One region of the Leptothrix toolikensis genome, then DNA from elsewhere that is predicted to be linked to it. Evidence: predicted binding sites of a transcription regulator. Region 1 holds the regulator's gene; the other holds the start of a gene.

What was found. The regulator FNR, encoded in region 1, switches genes on or off when oxygen is low (the NO sensors DNR and NnrR bind a similar motif). The targets are predictions, from matches to a motif close to TTGATNNNNATCAA.
Region 2: the regulator FNR is predicted to act here: its motif matches at 2,037-2,050, upstream of AC3VI7_RS05460 (DUF3149 domain-containing protein).

What each region holds. Positions count from the first base shown of each region.
Region 1 is NZ_JBYSVC010000004.1:20,605-25,030, forward strand. It holds gene ccoG (cytochrome c oxidase accessory protein CcoG) at 1-1,249, shown strand, start outside; gene AC3VI7_RS01320 (nitrogen fixation protein FixH) at 1,293-1,574, shown strand; gene fnr (fumarate/nitrate reduction transcriptional regulator Fnr) at 1,629-2,369, opposite strand; gene hemN (oxygen-independent coproporphyrinogen III oxidase) at 2,582-3,982, shown strand; gene AC3VI7_RS01335 (sulfite exporter TauE/SafE family protein) at 3,982-4,426, shown strand, end outside.
Region 2 is NZ_JBYSVC010000023.1:10,775-15,200, forward strand. It holds gene AC3VI7_RS05445 (RluA family pseudouridine synthase) at 1-312, shown strand, start outside; gene AC3VI7_RS05450 (FTR1 family iron permease) at 313-1,140, opposite strand; gene AC3VI7_RS05455 (rhomboid family intramembrane serine protease) at 1,179-1,805, opposite strand; gene AC3VI7_RS05460 (DUF3149 domain-containing protein) at 1,827-1,982, opposite strand; gene AC3VI7_RS05465 (glycosyltransferase family 4 protein) at 2,226-3,443, opposite strand; gene AC3VI7_RS05470 (O-antigen ligase family protein) at 3,654-4,426, shown strand, end outside.

The DNA.
Region 1 (4,426 bases):
TTTATATAATCTTGAATCTCGCCGGTTTTACATATTTGATCTTGTTTTGTACCCGCAGGACTTTATATTTCTTACTGTGGTTTTAATGATTTCTGCTTATGCTCTGTTTCTATTTACGGCGGTTGCTGGTCGTTTGTGGTGTGGTTATACGTGCCCGCAAACCGTATATACTGAGATATTCATGTGGATCGAAAATAGATTCGAAGGTGATCGCAATGCGCGTATCAAGCTAGATTCTGGCCCTTGGAATAATAATAAAATTATTCGAAAGACAGGTAAGCAAGCGGCTTGGATTATTCTTTCTTTATGGACAGGATTTACCTTTGTGGCTTATTTTACGCCCATTCGTGATTTGCTGATTGAGGCAACTAGCTTTGATTTTGGCGCTTGGGAATGGTTTTGGATCTTCTTCTATGGCGCGGCAACGTATGGATTTGCTGGCTCCATGCGAGAACAAATCTGCAAGTATCTTTGCCCATATGCACGATTCCAAGGGGCTATGTTTGATCATGATACTTTGATCATCACGTATGACACGCAACGAGGTGATCCTCGTGGTTCACGGGGTAAGAAAGTTGATCCCAAAGCAGCTGGTTTGGGTGATTGCATTGATTGCGGTTTGTGTGTGCATGTTTGTCCCACGGGTATCGATATTCGTGAGGGTCAGCAGTATGAGTGCATCGGTTGCGCCGCTTGTATTGATGTCTGCAATGGTGTGATGGACAAGATGGGCTATGCACAAGGTTTGGTGCGTTATGCCACTCAACATGGCATGGAACAGCATCTGACCGATAAGCAATCGCTGATGCGGATTTTTAGACCTCGCGTCTTGATCTATAGCGTTATCTTGGTCGTTATTGTGATGGCACTGGGTTACGCTGTCTGGACGCGTGAGCCGTTCAAGGTGGATGTTGTTCGGGATCGCACGACATTGGCCAGAATCAACGGTGATGGCGGTATTGAGAACGTCTATCGCCTTCAGATCATGAATGCCACCGAGGAAAAGCAGACCTATCGCATTGCGGTCTCTGGCCTGCAAGGCTACAAGGTCGTCCCCGATGATTTGATCAAGGTTGCGCCCACTGAAGCTGAGTGGCTCACAGTGACGATTGAACTGCCTTTTGACGCGGCAAAACGAGAAGGTTCAGGTGTCAAGCCAGTCCAGTTTGATGTTCATCGCGTCAGCAGTGCTGGGATGGGCGAGGATGTTATCGTTCATGAGAAGTCAACATTTATGATCCCCCGTTGATCCTAATGATCATTGACCACTTGGTATTTTTAATGAGGACAAAATGAATCATCAAACAACCAAAGCTTCGAATATAAGTGGGCCACAGGTTAATCATCAACCTGTGCCTTGGTGGCAGGTGAAGATGATGTGGTTGGTCATCGCTGGTCCGCTGATTGTCGTCGTCGCGGCACTAACTACAGCCGTGGTTGCAATTCGAGGGCAAGATCCGGTTTTGGTTACGGGACCAGAAGATCTACAAGTTGATCCTTCGAAAAAGAACAATCCATCTTATCGGCCTGCTATTGAAGGAAGAAATCATTCTGCGACAGGCGGCATGAAGTAGCCATCAAGGCATAAAAAAGGCACCTAAATAGGTGCCTTTTTTCTATGTGTAAAATCAACACTGAGCGCTATTAACGACTTGTTGTAAAGCCTCTTGGTTGAGTATTCTTATGTCTCTTTGCTTGACTTCCAAAATTTGATCATCTTGGAATTTTGAGAAAGTACGGCTGACCGTTTCTAGCTTGAGTCCTAGATAGCTGCCAATTTCTTCTCTTGTCATACGTAAGACCAATGCTGAAGGAGAAAAACCTCGTGCTTGCAGTCGCTGTGTCAAATTAAGCAGAAAAGCGGCTAAGCGCTCCTCGGCTCGCATGCTACCTAGGAGCAACATGACACCATGGTCACGGACAATTTCACGACTCATGATTTTGTGAAACTGATGCTGTAACAGCGTAAATTCTCTAGATAATGTCTCAAGTTGGGCGTAAGGGATCATGCAGACTTGGGCATCTTCCAGTGCAACCGCATCGCAAGAATGGCGGTCTGTGCTGATGCCATCGAGGCCAATCAATTCTCCAGCCATTTGAAAACCCGTGACTTGCTCGCGTCCATCAATCGCTGAGACGATGGTTTTGAAAAAGCCAGTTCGAACGGCATAGAGCGCTGAGAACGAGTCTCCAGCGTGAAAGAGCACCTCACCACGACGCACAACCCGTCGGTTACTGACCAGGCTATCCAAGGTCGCTAGCTCTTGCTCAGACATGCCGACAGGCAGACACAGCTCTCTTAAATTACAGGCTGAGCACGCGACCTTCAAGGGGTCGATTCGGGAAGAGGGTGGAGTGGCTTCTTGCATGATGTGGCGGATTATCCGTCCAGTGCATGGCGACATCAACCAAAGTCATGCGGGCGTTGCGTCAGTCGCATCCTCACGTTGGCTGACTGATCCATAATGGTCACAAGTCAAAGATTGAGCTAAGTCAAAGTCAGTAAGCTATTGCAAGGCAAAGTCACAGGATGAACGCACCTTTGAACGCTGATTGCCTTTCTGGCAGCCATGATGCCCCTATGACTGGGCATGAAGAAGCTCCCCATTTCAGTGAGGAACTTCTTCGGAAGATGGATATCCCTGGGCCTCGCTACACCTCTTACCCAACAGCTGATCGCTTTGGGGAGGTCGCTACAGATGAGTTCCATGCTTTGGCACTGAGGCAGCGTCGCCTAAGCGCTGGCTCGGTGGCTATGCCACTGTCTATTTATATTCATATACCGTTTTGCGAGTCTGTCTGCTACTACTGTGCATGCAATAAAATTGTCACGAAAGATCGGTCTAAAAGCAAAGAATATCTCGTTGCTTTAGAAAAAGAATTGGCACTTGTCACTGGTCACATCGGGCAAAGAGAAATCGTTAGTCAAATTCATTTTGGTGGCGGTACGCCAACCTTTCTTACGGATTCTGAAATATCGCATATATTCGATATGCTAAGGTCCAAATTTGATTTAGAAAAAGGTGGTGAGTTCTCTATTGAAATTGATCCGAGAACAGTTAATAAAGAACGGCTAATCAATCTTAAGGCAATAGGTTTTAATAGAATAAGTTTTGGCGTTCAAGACTTTGATCAAGATGTTCAAAAAGCTGTTCATCGTGTACAGCCTTTTGAGCAGGTTGAAGAGCTTATGAAGGTCGCGCGTGATATTGGGTATCAATCAATCAATGTTGACTTAATTTACGGCCTGCCACTTCAAACACCTGAAAGTTTTTCTCGCACTATTGATTTGGTGGCTTCAATACGGCCAGATCGTATTGCCATGTATGGCTATGCGCATTTGCCAGAACGATTTAAGCCTCAGAGAAGAATTCATACAGAAAGTTTGCCTAAAGGTACTGATCGCCTAGGCATGTTGTCAATTGCATTAGATGGATTTGTAGCCAAAGGGTATCGTTATATTGGCATGGATCATTTTGCACTTCCAGATGATCCGCTAGCTATTGCCAAGAGGCAAGGTCTTTTGCATCGAAATTTTCAAGGGTACAGTACTCAGCCAGACTGTGATTTGATTGGCCTTGGTGTTTCTGCGATAAGTAAGATAGGCTCTACGTATACGCAAAATGCAAAAAATATAGACGAATATTATGGGTTTATTTCAAGAAATGCCTTGCCTACCGTACGAGGATTTAATCTGAGTCGTGATGATGTTCTGAGGCGATCTGTGATTATGGCGATCATGTGCCATGGCCGGTTAAGTTTTGAATCGATTCAGATAGCTCACTTGATCGATTTCAAGAGCTACTTCCAATCTGAATTAGAAGAAATCAACACTTTGGCCAAAGATGGATTACTTATCCTCAATGAGGATGGCTTCCAATTAACAAACCTTGGTTGGTATTTTGTTAGATATGTAGCTATGGTGTTTGATAGATACCTACAAGTTGATAGAGTACGCGAAAGATTTTCCAAGGTCGTGTAATGACTGTTAGTTTGTACATCAGTGCAGCTTTAGTTGGTTTTACAGCCTCACCGCATTGCATTGCAATGTGTGGGGCTTTCTGTGAGAAAACAGCTAAAAAATGTAGATCAAATGCCAATAATAGTTTTTCTGCAAGCCATTTTTTATCATATCTTCCCGTCTTGTTGGGTAGATTAGCATCCTATGCTATTGCCGGTGCTTTATTCGGCATGATTACGTCTAGTGCGGCTTCATTATTTAATAAGGTGGCTTTGTTAAAGCCTTTGTGGCTTGTCGTTCAGTTGGTTATTGTTTTTGTTGGACTATGGATGCTTTGGGATGGTAAATTTCCAGAAAGCATCCAAAGTGTTATTGAACGTATATCTAAATATTTGAAGATACCCAAGAACAATTCAATTGATCATACTCCTTTGAGTATGATGAGGTCTTGGATTCAAGCTTTAG
Region 2 (4,426 bases), on a different contig from region 1:
GTGAACTTCGAGCACGGTAAACCGTCCGAAACACACTGGCGTTGTTTGGGGAGACATCCTCAAGTGGAGGGGGGTACCCGGATGGAGCTGCGTCCCATCACGGGACGATCCCACCAACTGCGTGTACACATGCAGGCCATGGGCCATCCCATCGTCGGTGATGGTCTCTACGCCCCGGACAACGTGCGCCAAGACGCCGCCCGCTTGCTGCTACACGCGACTCAACTGGAAATGATCCACCCGAGAAGTGGTGAGCGCCTTGTGATTCACAGCCCCACTCCCTTCTTTGATCCGAGGGTGTCTAAGCACTGATCAGATCTGGGTCGCTGGCACCGTGACGGCACCTGTGGCAGCCGACGTCCGCAAGGAAGACGGCACTTGGGGGCGCGGCGGCGTATCCAACCAGCGCGCTCCAATCAACCAAACCACCGGCAGAACCACCAAGCCCATGCTCATGACTTGCCCGATCCAGCCCGAAGCGAAGGGCTCGGTGGCATCGTGCCAAGCTTGGTTATCCACCAAGGGCAGCAAGGCTGCTTCGCTGAATTCATGCACCGCCAACAAGACGAGCTGAAAGGCAAATAGCACCATAAACACAGCCGTGACTTGGAAGAATCGTGACAAATTGACCCGGTGACCTTGCTTGAGCCAAGCATAAGCCACCGCCCCAGCCAAGGCAAAACCCAGCACACCGCCTGCGGCCAAACCGCGCATTTCAGCATTTTTGGCCAGCGAAGCCACGATGGTGGCGGTTTCTACCCCTTCGCGCCCCACCATGAACAAGGCAAATACCGCCACAGCCCACCAAGCTCGCCGACCTTCATGGCGTGTTGCCACTTGGAGCTGCTGATCAATCTCACCTTTCATTTGCCGGCCCATACGCATCATGTGCAAGGTACAAGCCATCACGGTGATGGCGGCCACCAACGCCATGGAGCCTTCCAAAGCCGGTGAAAGCGCCCCCACCTGAGCCAGGATCACCCCCAAAAGGACCGAGAGCACCAAGGCTGCACCTGTACCTACGCGCAAAGCAGCAACCAACTCGGCACGTCCGGTACGCCGCAGCAACATGGCTGCGATAGCAATGATCAACAAGGATTCAAGGCCTTCGCGGAAAGTGATCAACACGGTCTGGAACATGGCGGACTCAAGGAGTGGCAAAGTGCAATGGGGCCATCTTAATGCGAATGAGTCGCATTTGCGAGTGATTTACATTCGCTCGATCCCAACGGGGCTCGACGATAAGTCCACCGCCAAACCAGCGCGCACCCAGCAGCGCAAGCATGTGCGGGCCAAGCAACACCCACGCTGTGTGGCAAAACACCTGAGCTGCCACGCCATTCAAACGCATCACCCAGCATTTTGACAACAAACAAGAGCGCCGCCCAAAACAGCCAACGGCGCGAGACGGTGGCATCGAGCCAACAACCCGCCCAAGCAGCCACCAGCCCGAAGACCGACAACGCTGAGGCACCACGTACTTGGCCAACATCTGGCTGTAGCCACGCAACACTTAGCACGGCAAGGGGTGCAACGATGACCCAAGCCAAAGCCAGTCGCCAAGGCCCAAGCCGACGCTCAACCCAGTAGCCCCCGATCAACAGCCCGACCGCATCGCCCACAGCATGCAGGGGGCCGAAATGAACCAGCGAACAACTCCAAAGCTGCCAAGCTGCTTGATCCATGCGCTGCCAACCAAGCGTCTGAGCCCAAGGCTCGGCATAAGGATTCGACGCCAGTAAAACCAGCAGCGCAGCAAACAACAAACTCAACCAAGGAATCCGGGTACCAAGGCGGTCACCCATCTCCTCAGTCATCGGTCCAAATCAACGTTCGCCGCGAGCAGCTGCCTTGGCCGCATCTTCACGGATGTTGCGCATGAAAAAACGGGCGTAAAAAACAATCATGCCCGCAGAAAAGGCGATAACAGCAGCACTCATCAGGCCGTAATCGGTCGAAAAGAAGTCAGTCAATGCACGCATGGGTGTCTCCGTTATGTTGAAACGTCATCAGACAACAGCCTGTGTTTGTGTCATTTGTCGCGCATCAAACTTTGTGCAATATCTTGAACACATCAAGATATAGATCAAAAAAAACCCCCCGAAACCTCGGGGGGTCAATGCTCTGATGCGCCGACCGATGGCAAATCGCCCGGTGATCGACGCTGCCGAGACTAGTCTCATTGAAGCCGCTCTGCATCAGGGAATGCGTGAGTAAAACCAAGGTCAACGGGTGGGGCGCACCCGCTGGAAAAGCGCCAGCAGATCGACAATGTTGTGCCGCCACTGCCGTTCATGGGTGATGTACTCCCGAGCCGCACCACCCACGCGTTGAAGGGCGGTCAGGTCACGGCTACGGTCCACGACCATGGCCACCGCAGCCTTCATGTCACCCGACTTGAACATCCAGCCCGTTTTGTCTTCTTGTACGACTTCCCGAATCGGTGCCAGATCAGGGGCCACGGGGGCAATCCCACAAGCCATGAATTCAAACAGCTTGACGGGCGAGGTGTAGTCACCAGCACTGGGCAAGATCGCCATGTCCATGGCGGCCAACAGTCCAGGTACCTCGTCGTGGGCCACACGCCCGGTCATAACGATTTGGTTTTCAAGGCCCTGCGCTTTCACGAAGGTCTGCATAGCGTCAAAAGTGATGCCATCGCCCACCAAGAGCAACTTGAGTTCAGGCTGCGCTTTGAGAGACTCGGCCGCTTCGGTCACAAACTGGTCGATGGCATGCCAAGGCAAAAAAGCCCCGAGATAGCCGCAGACCACATGCCCCTCAAGTCCCCACTTGGCACGGGCCGCAGCACGCTGCTCGGGGGTAAAGCTGAATTTGTCGATATTGGCCGCGTTGTGCGAGACGATGGCCGGGGCCAACGGCACACCATGCACTTGCTGGACCCGATCCCGGAAATTACCAGAGACAAACACCAAGCCGGCACAGCGACTCAAAGTCCAGCGCTCAATGGCCATGGCGAGCTTCAGGAAGAACAAGGCGCGAACCCGCTCGACGGAAGCCGAATCGTTGATTTCAAGGATCACAGGGATACCCCGAGCGCGCCCCATCAACACCGTGATGGCCATGAACAGCGAGTAGCGCTCATAGATCATGTCCACTTCGGGATGCGCATTCAGATAGCGCAGCAAGCGCCAACCCGCCACCAAGTTGTAGCCAAGTTCGGCCAACTCAAACAAAGGCTCGGGCAATTTGGCAACCACCTTCATCCATGGACGAGCTTGTCGGGTGGGTGACATGGCCTTGGGTGAAGCGTAGGGATCGGCACCCGGTAGAGAGATCACATCCACCGGAATGCCTTCAACCCGCAGTGCATCGGTGACGCCACGAATATGCACACCTTCCACCGCTTTGCCTTGGGTTCGATGGTGATAAAGCACACGCCGAGGTTGGAGGGCGGACGAAGGAGGCGGAATTTGGGTCATGGAGATTTACTTGCTTGATAGCCAGAAGGGATCCTACGTGGAGCACCCCTCCCAAAACCGGAAGGATTTGTTTCAATTCTCGACCAGCAGGGGCTCATGATGACAAGAAGACACACCACCGTGAAGGATGGCGCACACACCTTGACCTAGGGTGAGTACCTTGAGTGGAACCCGATAGCATCCGAACCGACATCGTCTTGGGATCTCTTGATGAGCTTTGCTCTGTATTTGCTGTACGTTTTCATGACGTTTTTCCGGCCCGTCGAGATGTACGCCCCGGATCTGGCCTCGCTGCGGCCCATGTTGACCATCAGCATGCTGTGTTTGTTTTTGTCATGGCGCAACGTCCGCGCAGGCAGCCCGATTGCGGCGCGCAACATTCATTTCAAGCTGTTTTTTGGCTTTTGCACCATGATTTCGCTCTCCCAGATCGCCAACGATGGTGGTCCCAATGGAGCCTTGCAAGCGATCAACGAGTTCACGCCGTCCATCATGCTGTTTGTCTTGACGCTCCTGAACGTCAACACACTGGAGCGCCTACAAAAAACCTGCTTGGCCACCGTGATCGGGTTGGTCATCGCTGGGGGTTATGCCATCTCCGCCTTCCACACCGGCGAGCGCTGGACCGACTTGGTCATGATCCAAAAGCACCCGGATCACGACATGGACGACATGAGCCAAGCGCCACCGTTCGATGCGCCAGCCAATGATGATTCAGGTTGGTACGTGTTTCGGGTTCGCAGCTTGGGGCCCTTGAGTGATCCCAACGACTTTGCTCAAGCCATGGTGATGGCTTTGCCCATGCTGGTGGGGCTCTATCGTCCGGGACAACTGCTGCGCAACTTGCTCCTGATTGGGGCACCGGGTGGGATCCTTTTTTACGCCATCAAGCTCACCCAATCGCGGGGCGCGCAACTGGGTATCGGAACCGCCTTGCTGGTGGGATCATTGAAAATCTTCGGATGGCGAAAAACCTTGATCGG